One region of the Streptomyces rectiviolaceus genome, then DNA from elsewhere that is predicted to be linked to it. Evidence: riboswitches for the same ligand, from Rfam matches in the RefSeq annotation. Region 1 holds a riboswitch; each other region holds the start of a gene.
What was found. A riboswitch is a leader RNA that binds a small molecule or an ion and turns the genes downstream of it on or off. The one in region 1 is predicted to bind cobalamin.
Positions count from the first base shown of each region.

Region 1 (5,662 bases):
CCGACCGCGCAGACCCGGTGGCCGTGCTCGAGCGGCAGGGCGCGGACCGCGTCCAGGAGCTGCTGCCCATCCGGTACGCCCGCATGGCCGCCTCTCCCTTCTCCTTCCTGCGGGGCGCCGCCGCCGTCATGGCGGGAGACCTGGCCGTCCAGTGGAACACCGGGCTCACGGTCCAACTCAGCGGCGACGCGCACCTGTTGAACTTCGGCCTGTTCGCCTCCCCGGAACGGGCCCTGCTCTTCGACCTCAATGACTTCGACGAGACCTGCCCCGGCCCTTTCGAGTGGGACGTCAAACGTCTGGCCGCCAGCATCGCCGTGGCGTCCCGCGACAACGGCGACCCGGAGCGCGGGGCACGTGAGGCGTGCCTCGCGGCGGTGGCGGCGTACCGCGCGTCGATGAGACGTCTGGCGGGCCTCGGCGAACTGGCGGTGTGGTACGAACGCACCGACGCGCACGACCTGTTGCCCCTCATCCGCTCCAATCGCCACCGCAAGCGCGCGGCGACCGCCCTGGACCGGGCCCGCCGCCGCACGAGCCTGCAGGCGCTCGGCAAGCTGACGGAAGAGGTCGACGGAGCTCCCGGCGTCCGCCGCATCATCCACGACCCGCCGCTCATCGAACCGGCGGGTGCCTCGGACCTCGCGGCCGTGCGCAAGATCTTCGGTGACTACCGCTCCACCCTCTCCGAGGAACGCCGACTCCTCCTGGACCGCTACCACTTCGTGGACGCGGCGCGGAAAGTGGTGGGCGTGGGCAGCGTCGGCACCCGCTGCTACATCGTGCTCCTCGCCGGGCGCGACGCCGACGACCCGCTCTTCCTCCAGATCAAGGAGGCGGTCCGCTCGGTCCTGGAGGAGCATCTCCCGGCGGGACCGTACGTCCACCCCGGCCACCGCGTGGTCGCGGGCCAGCGCCTGCTCCAGGCGGCGAGCGACATCTTCCTCGGCTGGATGACGGGCCCCCAGGGCCGCGCCTTCTACTGGCGTCAGCTGCGCGACATGAAGGGCTCGGCGGACGTCGAGACCATGTCCGCCGCGGAGCTGCGCTCCTACGCCCGGCTCTGCGGCACGGCCCTGGCCCGCGCCCACGCCCGCTCCGGCGACCGCATCGCCATAGCCGCCTACTTGGGCGGCTCGGACACCTTCGACCGGGCGATCACGGACTTCGCGCTGCGCTACGCCGCGCAGAACGCCCAGGACCACGCGGCGCTGACCGAGGCGATCGCGTCGGGGGTGGTGAGCGCCGCGGGTCCGGAGGGCGCGGGTTCCGGACCGCCCGGCGCTTGAGCCACTCCTCAGGGGCTAGCGGATCTCGTCCGGAACCACCGTCAGCCACCGCTTGTCCGCGGTCACCTTCTGCCCGAGCTCCCGCTGCCGGTCGGCGTTCTTCTGCTTCATCCCGTCCAGCTGCTTCATGTACGAGTCCTTGCGGTTGACCCAGACCCGCGCCCCGCCGTGCTCCACGTCGGCCGAGTGGAACAGCATCGGGCCGTCGCTCACCGGGGTGTCGCCCGCCACCAGGACCGGCTTCTTCCACTCGTCGATGTACGTGTTGATGGCCGCGGGCTTGCCCTGGAACCAGGTCAGGGGCGCCCACAGGTTCGGCGTCAGCTCACGCTTGGCCAGCTTCTTCTGGTCGAAGCGGCCCTCCGCGATCTCCTTGCGGGAGCTGGTGACCTCGCCGGTCTTGCGGTCCTTGAGCTGCAGGCCGACGCCGATGACGTTCTCGGGCTTCACGTTGTAGCCGTACTTGGGGTCGGAAAGGACCATCCGCACCAGGTCCTCGCTGGCCGCGCTGACGACGTACACCTCGATGCCGTGCTTGCGCAGCGACTTGTAGAGCTCCTGCATGCCGGTGAAGAACTCGGGCGCCTCGACCTCGGTCTTCGTCAGCTTCCCGTCCTCGTAGTACTCGGCGGGGATGGGCTTGTCGTACGCCAGGAGCTCGTCGACGTACCCCTTGAGCTCCTTCAGCGTGAAGCCGGAGAAGATCTGCGCGGCCCACGGGTAGCAGACCTGGTCGTCGACCTCGCAGAGCCGGTTGTAGTAGCTGTAGAGGCTCTCCTTGTGCTTCGCCGTGTCCTTGAAGGGGATGATCTTCAGCGACGGGTCCATCGACTTGCGGGTCAGCACTCCCTTCATCTCCAGGAAGGGCAGGAGGGACTCCTCCAGGTCGTTGCGGTACGTCGTGTTGTCCGCGTCGAAGACCGCGTACGCGCCCTTGTGGCCGTTCTTCGCGATGACCTTGCCCAGCTTCGTCGCGACAGGCTTGGGCCAGTGCTTCAGCTCGGCCGCGGTCTTCGCCGACTTCGCGCTCTTCGCGGAGTCGTCCGCGGCCGTCGCGTCCGTGCTCGGCCAGAGCGCCGTCCCCGCGAGGACGGCCGCGGTGAGCGCGCCCGCCGTGCCGAGTACGGCCAGCTTGCTCTTTGCCTTTACTGCCATGATTTTGTGCCCCCTGAGAGCGGTCTGCGCCCCGTCCGGAGCGGCGGGTCATCGTACGAGGTAGGGCGGCGGATTCCCATGATCGACATCACCGGACGGAACGGGCATGGGACGCCCGTGCGCGGGTAGGCACAGCGGACGTCCGGCAGACTTACGGGCCTGCTTCGGAGCCCCGCCCATCGCATACTGGAAGGCATGGAGACCGTCTCCCGCGAGTTCGTGCGGGCCGCTCCGCGGCTCGACGGCATGGTGGTGTCCGTCGTCGGCTACCGCACGGCGGGGGAGCACCCAGGCCTGCACCGCGGCCTGCCGTCCCCGTATCTGACGCTGATCTTCTCCCTTGACGGCCCCGTCGTCAGCGGCCTCAGCCCCGAGCAGGCGGGCGGCCCCGACGCCGTCCGCACGGACATCGTCCTGGGCGGCCTGCACCAGTCCCCGGCGTACGTCGTGCGGCCCGAGCACGAGGCGGGCATCCAGCTCGCCGTGCACCCGCTCGCCGCCCGCGCCCTGTTCGGCGTACCGGCGGCGGAACTGGCCGGTGACCTGGTGACGCCGGGCGCGGATGTGATGGGGCGCCGCGCCGCCGACCTACGGGAGCTGCTGTGCGAGCAGGGCGGCTGGGAGGAGCGGTTCGCCTCCCTGTCGGCCTACTTGAGGCAGCGCGCGGCCGACGACGAAGCGGCCGGGGCCGTACGGCCCGAGGTCGCCGAGGCCTGGGCCTGGCTGGCCCGGCACCGGGGCGTCGGCACCCTGCGCGGCCTCTCCCGGCACGTCGCGCTCAGCGAACGCCGTCTCACCACGCTCTTCCGCGCCGAGACCGGCCTGAGCCCCAAGCAGGCGGGCCGCCTGATGCGCTTCCAGCGCGCACGCAACGCCGTCGTACGCCCCGTCGCGGCGGGCGGCGCCCCCGACCTGGCCCGCGTCGCCGCCGACTGCGGCTACTACGACCACTCCCACCTGGTGCGGGACTTCCGGCAGTACACGGGGGTGAGCCCCAGCGGCTGGCTGGCCGAAGAGTGCCGGAATATCCAAGCCGGGAGCTATGGCGGGGGCGAAGAGTAGGACCCATGAACACCACCGAGAAGCAGCAGCAGTCCCAGTCCACCTCCGCCGGGCGCGCCCCCGATGTCTGGCCGACGCTCCAGGCCCACGACGCCCCCGCCCTGATCGACTTCCTGGTCGGCACGGTCGGCTTCCTGCGCACCGCCGTCTACGAGGACGGCGACCGCGTGGCCCACGCCGAGCTCGACTGGCCCGAGGGCGGCGCGGTCATGCTCGGCTCGTACGACGAGAAGTCCCAGGACTGGTGCCTGAAGCCGGGCACCTTCGGTGCGTACGTCGTCACCGACCACGTGGACGACCTCTACCAGCGGCTCAGCGCTGCCGGGGTCGAGATCACGCGCGAGATCGAGGACCAGCCGTACGGCAGCAGGGAGTTCGGGATCGCCGACCCCGAGGGCAACAAGTGGGCGTTCGGCACCTACCGCGGCGCACCTAGGCCCGAGCAGCCGTCCTGACCTGGCGTGGTAGCTTGCGAGCGCCAGTCAACCCACACCAGGGCCAGGGAATCCGGTGCGAATCCGGAACTGACGCGCAGCGGTGAGGGGGAACGGGCGGGGCAACGGCCACTGGGCGTCCACGGACGTCTGGGAAGGCGCCCCGTCCGGTCGATCCCCGAGTCCGAAGACCTGCTGGCACCTTCGCCCGCGCACCGAGCGGCGGAGGTGACGAAGCAGGCCAGGCTCCGCGTATGAGCCGTGAGACTCAAGGGATCGTGTGTCCTCCACAGCCCGTCATGTACGTATTTCCGGCTTTCTCGCGGCAGCCCTGGCCGTCACCCTGAGCGCCTGCGGCTCGTCCGGCGGCTCCGCGGACTCCGGCGGCTCCGGCGACTCCGCGGCCAAGAAGGCCGACGGCTACCCGCTCACCCTCACCTCCTGCGGCAAGAAGACGGAGATCAAGGCGCCGCCGCGGCGGGCGGTCTCCCTCGACCAGGGCTCCACCGAGATCCTGCTCTCCCTCGGCCTCGCCGACCGCATGGCAGGCACCGGCACCTGGACGGACCCGGTCCTCAAGGGCCTGGAGAAGGACAACGCCAAGGTCGACAGGCTCGCCGACCGCTACCCCTCGTTCGAGAAGGTCCTCGCCCAGGAACCGGACTTCGTCACCGCCTCCTTCCTGGCGACGGTCAGCAAGGGCGGCGTCGCCGACCGCGCCAAGTTCGCCGAACTCGGCGTACCCGCCTATGTCTCGCCCTCCGACTGTGCGGGCAAGGACAACAGCGGTGACGGCGACGGCAGCCGCGTCAAGACGCTGACCATGGACACGGTGTACGGCGAGGTGCGGGACCTGGCCAAGGCCTTCGGGGTCGAGAAGCGCGGCGAACGCCTGATCGCCGACCTCAAGGGCCGGGTGGCCAAGGCCACCAAGGCCGTCAAGAACGCAGACGCGTCCGGCACGACGCTCCTCTACTGGTTCGCCAACTCCGACGCGCCCTACATGGCGGGCTGCTGCGGAGCGCCGGGCATCATCACCCGCGAACTGGGCGTGAAGAACGTCTTCGACGACACCCGTGAGGAGTGGCCCCAGATCAACTGGGAGACGGTGGCGGACCGCGACCCGGACGTCCTGGTCATCGGCGACCTCACCCGCAAGTCACAGACGGCCGAGAGCGCGAAGAAGAAGATCGAGTTCCTGGAGTCCAACCCGGTCACCAAGAACCTGATCGCCGTGAAGAAGAAGCGGTACGTGCTGCTGAGCGGCCAGGCCATGAACCCGACGATCCGCACGGTGGACGGCGTGGAGCAAGTCGCGCACGCGCTGCGCGAGTTCGGGCTCGCCAAGTGACGGGAGCCCTCCCGCGCGGTGTCCGTGTCCCGGGCGGTATCCGTGTCCCGGGTGGCATACGGCAGACCCTGTTCTGGACGGCCGGTCTCGCCGCCCTCGCCCTCTCCGTGGCGGTGGCCGTCACCATCGGCCCGGCGAGCATCTCCGTACCGGACGTGTGGTCGGCGGTGGCGGCACACCTCGGCTGGGGCGAGGCGACGCTGACGCCGCTCCGGGACGGCATCGTCTGGAACCTGCGCATGCCGCGCACGCTTCTCGCGGCGGTCTGCGGCGCGGGCCTCGCGGTCTGCGGAACGGTCCTCCAGTCACTCCTGCGCAACCCGCTCGCCGACCCGTTCGTGCTCGGCGTCTCCTCCGGGGCGTCCACGGGC
Region 1 is NZ_BAAAUG010000009.1:137,103-142,764, forward strand. Features, by position in the region: gene ABD378_RS01310 (DUF2252 domain-containing protein) at 1-1,289, shown strand, start outside; gene ABD378_RS01315 (HAD family hydrolase) at 1,305-2,444, opposite strand; gene ABD378_RS01320 (helix-turn-helix domain-containing protein) at 2,640-3,506, shown strand; gene ABD378_RS01325 (VOC family protein) at 3,512-3,961, shown strand; cobalamin riboswitch at 3,969-4,154, shown strand; gene ABD378_RS01330 (ABC transporter substrate-binding protein) at 4,221-5,291, shown strand; gene ABD378_RS01335 (FecCD family ABC transporter permease) at 5,288-5,662, shown strand, end outside.

Region 2 (5,662 bases), on a different contig from region 1:
CGGTCAACGCCCTCAACTCCGGTGCCCAGGTGTGGATGGCGGACTTCGAGGACGCGACCTCACCCACCTGGGACAACATCATCGGCGGTCAGCTGAACCTGCTCGACGCCATCGAGCGCAGGATCGACTTCACCACGCCGTACGGCAGGCGGTACCGGCTCGGCGAGCAGGTCGCGACCATCGTCGTCCGCCCGCGCGGCTGGCACCTGACCGAGGAGCACCTGGAGATCGGCGGCCGGCCAGCGCCCGCGTCCCTCGTGGACTTCGGCCTCTACTTCTTCCACTGCGCCCAGCGGCAGATCGAAGCGGGGCGCGGCCCGTACTTCTACCTGCCGAAGCTGGAGAGCCGCGACGAGGCGCGGCTGTGGAACGACGTGTTCATCCTGGCCCAGGACCTCATCGGCATCCCCCGCGGCACGATCCGGGCCACGGCCTTGATCGAGACCATCACGGCGGCCGTCCAGATGGAGGAGATCCTCTACGAGCTGCGCGAGCACAGCTCGGGCCTCAACGCCGGCCGCTGGGACTACCTCTTCAGCCTCATCAAGACCTTCGGACACCGCACCGACTTCCTGCTGCCCGACCGGGCCAAGGTCACCATGACCGCCCCCTTCATGCGCGCGTACACCGAACTCCTGGTGCGCACCTGCCACAAGCGGGGCGCCCACGCCATCGGCGGCATGGCCGCTCACGTACCCGGCAAGGACCCCGACGCCCACCGGGCGGCCCTCGCCAGGGTGCGGCTCGACAAGGAACGCGAGGCCGAGGACGGGTTCGACGGCTCCTGGGTCGCCCACCCCGCGCTCGTGCCCGTCTGCCGCGAGGTGTTCGACGGGGTGCTCGACACCCGCCCGCACCAGATCGACCGCACCCGCGACGACGTCGAGGTGACGGCGGCACGGTTGCTCTCCGTACGCCGCATCAGCGCGCCGCCCACCTCGGAGGGCGTACGCACCAACATCGCCGTCGCCCTGCGCTACTTCGCCGCATGGCTGCACGGCCAGGGAGCCGTCGCCCTGTACGGGCTGATGGAGGACGCCGCCACCGCCGAGATCGCCCGGGTGCAGATCTGGCAGTGGCTGCGCCACCGGGCCGTCGATCGCGAGGCGGTGTCGGAGGTGGTGGAGGACGAGCTCGCCGCCCTGGGGGCGGAGTACCCGTGGGCGCCCCTCGACGAGATCCGCGGTCTCTTCGAACGGACCGCGCTGGCACGGGAGTTGCCCGCCTTCTTCACCACGGATGCCTACAGCCGCCACCTCGTGCGTCACCTGGAGGGACAGTCATGACCGCGGCCATCCGCCGGGTCGGTGTGGTGGGCGGGGGCCAGATGGGCGCCGGAATCGCCGAGGTGTGCGCCCGCGCCGGCCTGGACACCGTCGTCTGCGAGGCCGACGCCCTCACCGCCCGCGCAGCCCGCGAGCGGGTCGCCGTATCGCTCGAACGAGCCGTGCAGCGCGGCAAGTTGGACCGCATCGGCGCCGAGGACGCGCTGGCCCGCATGGTCTTCACCGGCAGCATCGACGACCTGGCCGACCGTCAGCTCGTCGTCGAGGCCGTCGTCGAGGACACCGCGGCGAATACGGAGATCTTCGCCACCCTGGACAAGGTCGTCGAGGACCCGGGGGCGATCCTGGCCACCAACACCTCGTCCATCCCGGTCATGCGTCTGGGCATGGCGACCCGGCGCGCCGACCGTGTCCTCGGGCTGCACTTCTTCAATCCCGCCCCCGTGCTCCCCCTGGTCGAGATCGTCTCCTCGCTGCACACGGCCGCAGAAACCGTCGCCGCCGTCGAGGACTTCGCCACGCACACCCTGGGCAAGACGGTCGTCCGGTCGCAGGACAGAGCGGGCTTCGTCGTCAACGCCCTGCTCGTCCCCTACCTCCTCTCGGCGATCCGGATGACGGAGTCGGGCTTCGCCACGGCCGCCGATGTGGACGCGGGCATGGAGTTGGGCTGCGCGCACCCGATGGGGCCGCTGAAGCTGGCGGACCTGATCGGCCTGGACACGGTCGCCTCCATCGCGGCGTCTCTCTACGAAGAGTTCAAGGAACCCCTGTACGCACCGCCGCCGCTGCTCCGGCGCATGGTGGAGGCGGGGCTGCTCGGCCGCAAGACCGGCCGCGGGTTCCACATCTACGACCGGGGCTGAGGGGCCCGGGTCCGCCGCTGGGCTGAGGGGCCCGCGGCTGCTGTGAGCGGGGCGCGGAACAGAGTGGTGATCTGTTCCGCGCCCCTTCACGTGTTCGCGCGGCCGGTTCACGTGTTCGCCCGCGCCGGGCGGGTCCGTGTCTCACCTCACGGTCCGGAATGTGATCAGTGCTGCCCAAGAGGCCGACCACCCCTTAGCCTGACCAGTGCAGCTGGTTCGCCCTGTCCGCCAGGCAGAGGTGTCGTAAGAGGGAACCCGGTGGGAATCCGGGACTGCCCCGCAGCGGTGAGTGGGAACGACCGCCGTCATACGCACTGGATCCAAGCGCGGATCCGGGAAGCGACGGCCAGTAGGAACCTGTCTCGGCAGGTGTGCCCGCGAGTCCGAAGACCTGCCCGTTGCCCGTACGTGACCCCTCACGTGCGGACATCTCGGTGACCTCGTGGGCGGGTCGGCGTCAGATCAGGTGGAGCACCGCGCCGGTGGCGCGCGTCCGGTCCGCCCGGTTCGTCATCCCTTCGCGTCCGTGTCCCGTCACCGGGATCTCAGGAGTCATCTCGCGAAGGAGATTTCCGTGACAACGAAGTCCGCAGCCGCGGCAGCACAGGCCACTGTGTACGGCTACCCCCGCCAGGGCCCCGACCGGGAACTGAAGAAGGCCGTCGAGGGCTACTGGAAGGGCCGCGTCACCGCCGACGCCCTCCGGTACACCGCGGCGCAGCTGCGCCGGTCCACCTGGCAGCGTCTGGTCGACGCGGGCATCCATGAGGTGCCGACCGGTGACTTCTCGTACTACGACCACGTCCTGGACACCAGCGTCATGGTCGGCGCCGTCCCCCCGCGGCACCGCGAGGCCGTCGACACGGACCCGCTCGACGGCTATTTCGCGATGGCCCGCGGCACCCAGGACGTGGCCCCCCTCGAGATGACCAAGTGGTTCGACACCAACTACCACTACCTCGTGCCGGAGCTCGGCCCCGACACCGTCTTCACCGCCGACTCCGCCAAGCAGGTCGCCGAGCTGAAGGAGGCCCTCGCGATGGGCTTCGCGGCCCGCCCGGTCCTCGTCGGTCCGGTCACTTATCTGCTGCTCGCCAAGCCCGCGCCCGGCGTGGCCGCCGACTTCGAGCCGCTGACGCTCCTCGACCGCCTGCTGCCCGTGTACGCCGAGGTCCTGGCCGACCTGCGCGCCGCGGGCGCCGAGTGGGCGCAGCTCGACGAGCCCGCCCTGGTCCAGGACCGCACCCCGGCCGAGCTCAACGCCGCCGCCCGCGCCTACCGCGATCTGGGTGCTCTCACCGACCGCCCGAAGCTTCTTGTCGGTTCCTACTTCGGCAGGCTCGGCGAGGCGCTGCCGGTGCTCGCCAAGGCGCCGGTCGAGGGCCTCGCCCTTGACTTCACCGAGGCCGCCGCCAGTCAGCTCGAGGACCTCGCCGCCGTCGGCGGGCTGCCCGGCAAGCGTCTGGTCGCGGGCGTCGTCAACGGCCGCAACATCTGGATCAACGACCTGGAGAAGTCCCTGTCCACCCTGGGCACGCTCCTGGGGCTCGCCGAACGGGTCGACGTCTCCGCGTCCTGCTCCCTGCTGCACGTCCCGCTGGACGCCACCGCCGAGCGGGACATCGACCCGCAGATCGCCCGCTGGCTGGCCTTCGCCCACCAGAAGACCACCGAGATCGCCACGCTGGCCCGCGGTCTGGCCCAGGGCACGGGCGCCATCACGGCCGAACTGTCCGCCAACCGGGCCGACCTGGCGTCCCGCTCGGGCTCGGCCCTCACCCACGACCCGGCCGTACGCTCACGCGTCGCCTCCGTCACGGGCGCCGATGCCCGCCGCGCCCACGCCTACCCGGAGCGTGCGGCGGCCCAGCGGGCCCGGCTCGGCCTGCCGCAACTGCCCACGACCACCATCGGCTCCTTCCCGCAGACCACCGAACTGCGCACGGCACGGGCCGACTTGCGTGCGGGCCGTATCGACACGGCAGGCTACGAGGAGCGCATCAAGAACGAGATCCGCGAGGTGCTCGCCTTCCAGGAGAAGGCGGGCATCGACGTCCTGGTGCACGGCGAGCCCGAACGCAACGACATGGTGCAGTACTTCGCCGAGCAGCTCACCGGCTACCTCGCCACGCAGCACGGCTGGGTCCAGTCGTACGGCACCCGCTATGTGCGCCCGCCGGTCCTCGCCGGCGACATCTCCCGGCCCGAGCCGATGACGGTGCGCTGGACCTCGTACGCCAACTCCCTCACCGAACGCCCCGTCAAGGGCATGCTCACCGGTCCTGTCACCATGCTCGCCTGGTCGTTCGTCCGCGACGACCAGCCACTCGGAGACACCGCGCGCCAGGTCGCCCTCGCCCTGCGCGACGAGGTCAACGACCTGGAGACGGCAGGCACTTCGGTGATCCAGGTCGACGAACCGGCGCTGCGCGAGACGCTTCCGCTGCGCACCGCCGAGCACGCCGCGTACCTGGACTGGGCCACGGAATCCTTCCGCCTCACCACCAGCGGCGTCCGCCCGGACACACAGATCCACACCCACATGTGCTACGCCGAGTTCGGCGACATCGTCCAGGCCATCGACGACCTCGACGCCGACGTCATCAGCCTGGAGGCCGCCCGCTCACACATGCAGGTGGCCCGCGAACTGGCCGAGCACGGCTACCCGCGCGAGGCGGGCCCTGGCGTCTACGACATCCACTCCCCGCGCGTACCGAGCACCGAGGAGGCAGCGGCCCTGTTGCGCAAGGGACTTGAGGCCATCCCCGCCGAGCGGCTGTGGGTGAACCCCGACTGCGGCCTCAAGACCCGCGGCTGGCCCGAGACCCGAGCCTCCCTGGAGAACCTGGTCGCGGCGGCGCGTGAGGTGAGGGCGGAGCTGCCTTCGGGTTCCTGACCCGAACGAGCGGGACGGGGCGGCCATTCGAGGGCGAATGGCCGCCCCGTTCCGTGGGGACGCCCTCAGCCCCCATCCGTATGAGCCACCCGAGACAACAGCACATGCAACATCTCCCGCTCCTGCGGACCGAGCGGGGCGAGCAGTTCGTCGGTGACGCCGCGGGCCACCTCGTCGGAGTCGCGCAGGAAGTCGTGGCCCGCCGGGGCGAGGGCGACGATGCGGCGGCGGCGGTCGTCGGGGGCGGGGCGGCGCTCGACGAAGCCGAGGCGTTCCAGGTCGTCGACCAGGCCGACGATCGCGCTGGGGTCGTAGCCGAGTTCCTGGCTCAGCTCCCGCTGTGCCGCGCCCTCTACCGTGGCCAGATAGCGCAGCAGCGCGTAGTGGCGCAGGCGTAGGCCGGATCTCTGGAGCGCCGCGTTGAAGAGCTGCCCCGAGCGCAGGCCGAGGCGGTAGAGCAGGTAGCCCGCGTCGGCGTGGAGGCCGCGCATCCAGGGTGCGCCCTCGTCGACGGATCCTTCCTCCACGGGCTCGGCGGTGGTCTTCCGGCTGGTCATGAGGGGTGCTCTCCCTGATCGGTGCTGCGCGGGCCTACGGCGGACGTCGCTGACAGT
Region 2 is NZ_BAAAUG010000086.1:31,092-36,753, reverse strand. Features, by position in the region: gene aceB (malate synthase A) at 1-1,286, shown strand, start outside; gene ABD378_RS24485 (3-hydroxybutyryl-CoA dehydrogenase) at 1,283-2,152, shown strand; cobalamin riboswitch at 2,348-2,565, shown strand; gene metE (5-methyltetrahydropteroyltriglutamate--homocysteine S-methyltransferase) at 2,727-5,048, shown strand; gene ABD378_RS24475 (MarR family winged helix-turn-helix transcriptional regulator) at 5,114-5,605, opposite strand.
Region 2: linked by a shared signal. The riboswitch ahead of metE (5-methyltetrahydropteroyltriglutamate--homocysteine S-methyltransferase) and the one ahead of ABD378_RS01330 (ABC transporter substrate-binding protein) in region 1 are both predicted to bind cobalamin.

Region 3 (5,662 bases), on a different contig from region 1:
ACGCTCGTCGACATCGCTGGTCAGCAGGTTCGCCGCGAGCGCGTCGGTGCGCGCCACGATCAGCGTCGGCACATCGGCGATGTCGGCGGCCAGGCGGGCCGCGTTGAGGGTGCGGATGTGCTGGCCGGTCGGCACGAGCACCTTTCCGCCCAGGTGACCGCACTTCTTCTCCGAGGCCAGCTGGTCCTCGTAGTGGATGCCCGCGGCGCCCGCGGCGATCATCGCCTTGGTCAGCTCGAAGGCGTTGAGCGGTCCGCCGAAGCCCGCCTCGGCGTCGGCGACGATCGGCGCGAGCCAGTCGGTGGTGTCGTCGCCGCCCTCGGCGGTGGCGATCTGGTCGGCGCGCAGCAGCGCGTTGTTGATCCGACGGACCACCTGCGGCACCGAGTTGGCCGGGTAGAGCGACTGGTCGGGGTAGGTGTGCCCGGCCTGGTTGGCGTCGGCGGCCACCTGCCAGCCGGACAGGTAGATCGCCTGAAGACCGGCCTTGACCTGCTGGACCGCCTGGCCGCCGGTCAGTGCGCCGAGCGCGTGGATGTAGTCCTGCTCGTGCAATTGGCGCCACAGCCGCTCGGCCCCGCGCCGGGCGAGCGTGTGTTCCTCGCGGACGCTGCCGGAGAGCCTGACCACGTCATCGGCGGAGTAGGTGCGCTCGATGCCCTTCCACCGGGTGTCGGTCGCCCACCGCTGAGCCAGCTCCTGGGCCGTTGCCGTCGTCGTCCCTGCCTGTGATGCCATGACCGTCTCCTGGAGACTCGTAAACTATGCGAACGCCTGGCACTGAGTGCCGAGTGAATCTGGGATGCGGCCCGCCATGCGGAGTACGGCGGGCCGCGGTACGACTCTCGCATCGGCACTCAGTGCCAACAAGCGGGGAAAGATGCCAAGTTCTGCGCATCTTTGCTCGCCGTTCTGCCAATTCTGTTAATGCCGAAATCTTCGTTCGCGTGGCTACCATCGCGAGCAGTGCCGACGAGGGCGATCGTGACCGGACAGGAGCCACGGGTGAGCAAGACATACGCGGGAGCGCGGCTGCGACGGCTGCGGGAGGAGCGCCGCATGAGCCAGGCCGACCTGGCCCGCACCCTGGCCATCTCGCCGAGCTATCTGAACCAGATGGAGCACGACTCCCGGCCGCTGACCGTGCCCGTGCTGCTGCGCCTCACGGAGGCGTTCGGCGTCGACCCGGGCTTCTTCTCCGAGCGCGACACCAGCCGCCTGGTGGCCGATCTGCGGGACGCCCTGACCGGCGAGGTCTCCGCGGGCCGGGTCTCCGCGTCCGACCTCTCGGACCTGGCGTCGCGCATGCCCGCCGTGGCGACGGTCCTGGTGGACCTCGGCCGCCGGAACCAGCACCTGACCGAACAGCTCTCCGAAGCCGCGGACGGGCGGGGGCCGGGAACGGCGGCACAGCCCCGTTCCGCGCACGAGGAGATCCGTGAGTTCTTCTACCGGCGCCAGAACTACCTGCACGAGATCGACCTGGCCGCCGAACAGTTCGCGGCCGAGATCGGCGTACGTCCCGGCGAGGTCGTGCGTGCCCTGTCCGCGCGCCTCGCCGAGCGCCACGGGGTGCGGCTGGCCGCGGACGCCGACCAGCTCCTGCACCACTACGACCCGACGGCCCGGGTCCTGCACCTCTCCAACCGGCTGCGCCCGGGCCAACAGGCCTTCCGGATGGCCACCCAGCTCGCGCTGCTCGAGTACGCGGACGAGGTGTCCGCCCTCGCCTCCCAGGACTTCGACCGGGAGACGGCGGCCTGGCCGCTGGCCCGCATCGGCATCGCCAACTACTTCGCCGCCGCCCTGATCCTGCCCTACCGCCGCTTCCACGCGGCCGCGGAGGAGTTCCGCTACGACATCGAGCGGCTGACCGACCACTTCGGGCTCGGCTACGAGACGATCTGCCACCGCCTCAGCACCCTGCAGCGGCCCCGGCTGCGTGGCGTGCCCTTCTCCTTCGTCCGGGTCGACCGGGCGGGGAACATGTCGAAGCGTCAGTCCGCGACCGCGTTCCACTTCTCCCGCGCGGGCGGCACCTGCCCGCTGTGGAACGTGTACGAGGCGTTCGCCGCCCCCGGCCGCATCCATGTCCAGGTCGCCTCCATGCCGGACGGTCAGCGATTCCTGTGGACCGCCCGTGCGGTCACCCGGCACCGCGGCGGCTGGGGCGAGCCCGGCAAGACCTTCGCCATCGGCCTCGGCTGCGAGATCCGCCACGCGTCACGGCTGGTCTACTCCGACGGCCTCGACCTCGACAGTGCCTCATCCGCCGTGCCCATCGGCATGGGCTGCCGCCTCTGCGAACGCACCGACTGCCCCCAGCGGGCGGTGCCTCCACTGGACCGCCGCCTGGCGATCGACGAGAACAGCAGCACCTTCGTCCCCTACCCCGTGGCCGGGGAGCACACGCGCTGACCAGGGGCGTACGCCCTGGTCGTGTGCGCTCGTGTGTGCCACAGCTGCAGTGGCCCTGCAAGTTGTCAGGAAACTCAGTTGCGCACTAAGGTCGCCACGCCTTGGTGAACGGGAAATCGGTGTGATGCCGGTGCGGCCCTCGCCACTGTGATCGGGAAGTCCGGCTCCAGCCCTCGCGGCAGCCACTGGGTGCACACGCACCCGGGAAGGCGGAGTCCGGTCGGTACGACCCGTCAGCCAGGAGACCGGCCAAGGCGCGTTGTCCATCCACGAGGTGCTGGAGAGGGTCTGCTTAGCCATGCACATAGCCGAGGGTTTCCTGCCGCCGGCGCACGCGATCGCCTGGGGCGTAGCGTCCGCGCCGTTCGTAGTCCACGGAGTCCGCTCCCTGACCCGTGAGGTCAAGGAACACCCGGAGAGCACACTGCTCCTGGGCGCCTCCGGTGCCTTCACTTTTGTCCTTTCCGCACTGAAAATCCCGTCCGTTACGGGCAGTTGCTCACACCCGACGGGCACCGGGCTCGGCGCGATCCTGTTCCGGCCGCCGATCATGACGGTGCTCGGCACCATCACGCTGCTGTTCCAGGCCCTGCTGCTCGCCCACGGCGGGCTCACCACGCTGGGCGCGAACGTCTTCTCCATGGCGATCATCGGGCCATGGGCCGGATACGCCGTCTACCGGCTCCTGAAGCGGTACGACGTGCCGCTCATGGTCGCCGTGTTCTTCGGTGCGTTCGTCGCCGACCTGTCCACGTACTGCGTCACCAGCGTCCAGCTCGCCCTGGCGTTCCCCGACCCGAGCAGCGGATTCATCGGCGCCCTGGGCAAGTTCGGCGGCATCTTCGCCGTCACGCAGATCCCCCTCGCGGTCAGCGAGGGACTGCTCACCGTCATCGTGATGCGGCTGCTCGTGCAGTCCAGCAAGGGCGAGCTCACGCGGCTCGGCGTGCTGCTCCAGGGCAAGCAGTCGGCCGCGAAGACGGACAGGGACGCCAAGACGGACGCCAAGACGGAGACGGGGGCCGGCGCCTGATGAGCAGGAACGCGAAGATCAACACTCTGCTCCTCCTCATCGTCGCCGCGCTCGCGGTGCTGCCGTTGGCCCTCGGCCTCGGCGACGACGAGAAGGAGCCGTTCACCGGGTCCGACGCCCAGGCCGAGACCGCGATCACGGAGATCAAGCCGGATTACGAGCCGTGGTTCTCGCCGCTGTACGAGCCCCCTTCCGGCGAGGTCGAGTCGGCGCTCTTCGCCCTGCAGGCGGCACTGGGAGCGGGCGTCCTCGCGTACTACTTCGGTCTGCGCAAGGGACGCCGTCAGGGCGCGGAGATCGCACGGGCCGAGGACGCACCCGCGGAGCAGCACTCCGACGTGGAGGGCCCCCGGCCCGAGACCGAGCAGGTCTGACCCCGCGTGCTGCCCATCGACGCGGCGGCGCACAGCAGTCGCTGGCGCCGCCGCCACCCCGTGGACAAGGCCGTGCTCGGGCTCGGCCTCACTGTCCTGGCCGTCTCCCTGCCGCCCTGGCCGGGCGCCGCCCTGGTGCTGATCGCCGCGCTCGCCGTGCTGCTCGGACCCGCGGGGGTGCCGCCGCGCAAACTGTGGCGCGCCTACCGCGTACCGCTCGGCTTCTGCGTCACCGGCGCCCTGACCCTGATCGTCCAACTCGGCGGACCCGAAGGGTTCGTCACGCTCGCCGACGGCGGACCCACGCGGGCGGGCGGCCTGCTCCTGCGCACCTCGGCGGCCTCGCTCGGCGTCCTCCTTTTCGCCTTCACGACACCGATGTCGGATCTGCTGCCCCGCCTGGTGAAGGCGGGCGTTCCGGCGCCGGTCGTGGACGTGGCGCTCGTCATGTACCGGATGAGCTTCCTGCTCCTGGACTCCATGAGCAGGATCCGGCAGGCGCAGGCCGCGCGGCTCGGCCACACCACCCGGGCCGCCACCTGGCGCTCCCTCGGCGGTCTTGGCGCCACCGCGTTCGTGCGCGCCTTCGACCGGGCGACCCGGCTGCAGGCCGGGCTCGCCGGACGCGGCTACGACGGAACCCTGCGGGTGCTCGTGCCCGACGCCCGGATCTCCCGGAGCTTCGTCGCCATGAGCGCCGTACTCCTCACGGGCCTGGCGGCCCTCACCCTCGTACTGGAAAGGCTTCTTCCATGAGCGAGCCGAGCGCTCCTCGCGAGCCGGGCGAGTCCTTGGTCGCTCTGCGCGATGCTTCCTATGCCTACGAGGACGGGCCCACCGTCCTCAGCGGCCTGGACTTCGATGTCACCGAGGGCCGTGCCCTGGCGCTGCTCGGGCGCAACGGCAGCGGCAAGACCACCCTCATGCGGCTGCTGAGCGGCGGACTCCGCCCGGAGCAGGGCGGGTTGACGCTCAGGGGCGCCCCCGTGACGTACGACCGCAAGGGTCTGACCCGGCTGCGCACCACCGTTCAGCTGGTCGTCCAGGACCCGGACGACCAGCTGTTCGCCGCCTCGGTCGAGCAGGACGTGTCCTTCGGGCCGCTGAACCTCGGGCTGACGGACGCCGAGGTGCGGGCCCGGGTCGCCGAGGCGCTCGCCGCGCTCGACATCAGCGCCCTGGCGGACCGCCCGACCCATCTGCTCTCCTACGGCCAGCGGAAGCGGACGGCCATCGCGGGCGCCGTGGCGATGCGCCCCCGCGTACTGATCCTCGACGAGCCGACCGCGGGGCTCGACCCCGACGGCCAGGAACGCCTCCTTGCCACCCTGCAAGGCCTGCGGGACGCGGGGACGACCGTGGTCATGGCCACCCATGACGTGGATCTGGCCCTCCGCTGGGCCGACGACGCGGCGCTGCTCACCCCATCGGGAGTGCGCACAGGGCCGGTCGCGCAGATGCTGGCCCACCGCGACCTCCTGGCGCAGGCGGGCCTCCGGCTGCCGTGGGGGATAGCCGTCGCGGAGCTGTTGCGGGCGAAGGGCCTGTCGGCCGGGGCGGGCGAGGAGCCCCGCACGCCCGAGGAGTTGGCGGCCCTCACGGCCCCTGCGATGCCCGGTGCGTCAGCCGGCTGACGGGCCCGGGACCCGGGTGCGGCCGGGCAGGAGAGCCACGGCCAGGAGCGGGATCGCGGCGAGCGCGAGCCACGGCACCGAGGGCGGAAGCCCCGCGTCCAGGAGCGAGCCGGTCGCGGCGCTGCCCACCAGGACGATCAGGCCGGAGACCGAGGACAGGGCGCCGGTGTAGAGGCCGAGCCTGCCCTCGCGCGTGAGGTCGG
Region 3 is NZ_BAAAUG010000086.1:37,762-43,423, forward strand. Features, by position in the region: gene aceA (isocitrate lyase) at 1-738, opposite strand, end outside; gene ABD378_RS24500 (short-chain fatty acyl-CoA regulator family protein) at 1,006-2,418, shown strand; cobalamin riboswitch at 2,490-2,686, shown strand; gene ABD378_RS24505 (energy-coupling factor ABC transporter permease) at 2,717-3,451, shown strand; gene ABD378_RS24510 (energy-coupling factor ABC transporter substrate-binding protein) at 3,451-3,825, shown strand; gene cbiQ (cobalt ECF transporter T component CbiQ) at 3,832-4,581, shown strand; gene ABD378_RS24520 (energy-coupling factor ABC transporter ATP-binding protein) at 4,578-5,459, shown strand; gene ABD378_RS24525 (MDR family MFS transporter) at 5,448-5,662, opposite strand, start outside.
Region 3: linked by a shared signal. The riboswitch ahead of ABD378_RS24505 (energy-coupling factor ABC transporter permease) and the one ahead of ABD378_RS01330 (ABC transporter substrate-binding protein) in region 1 are both predicted to bind cobalamin.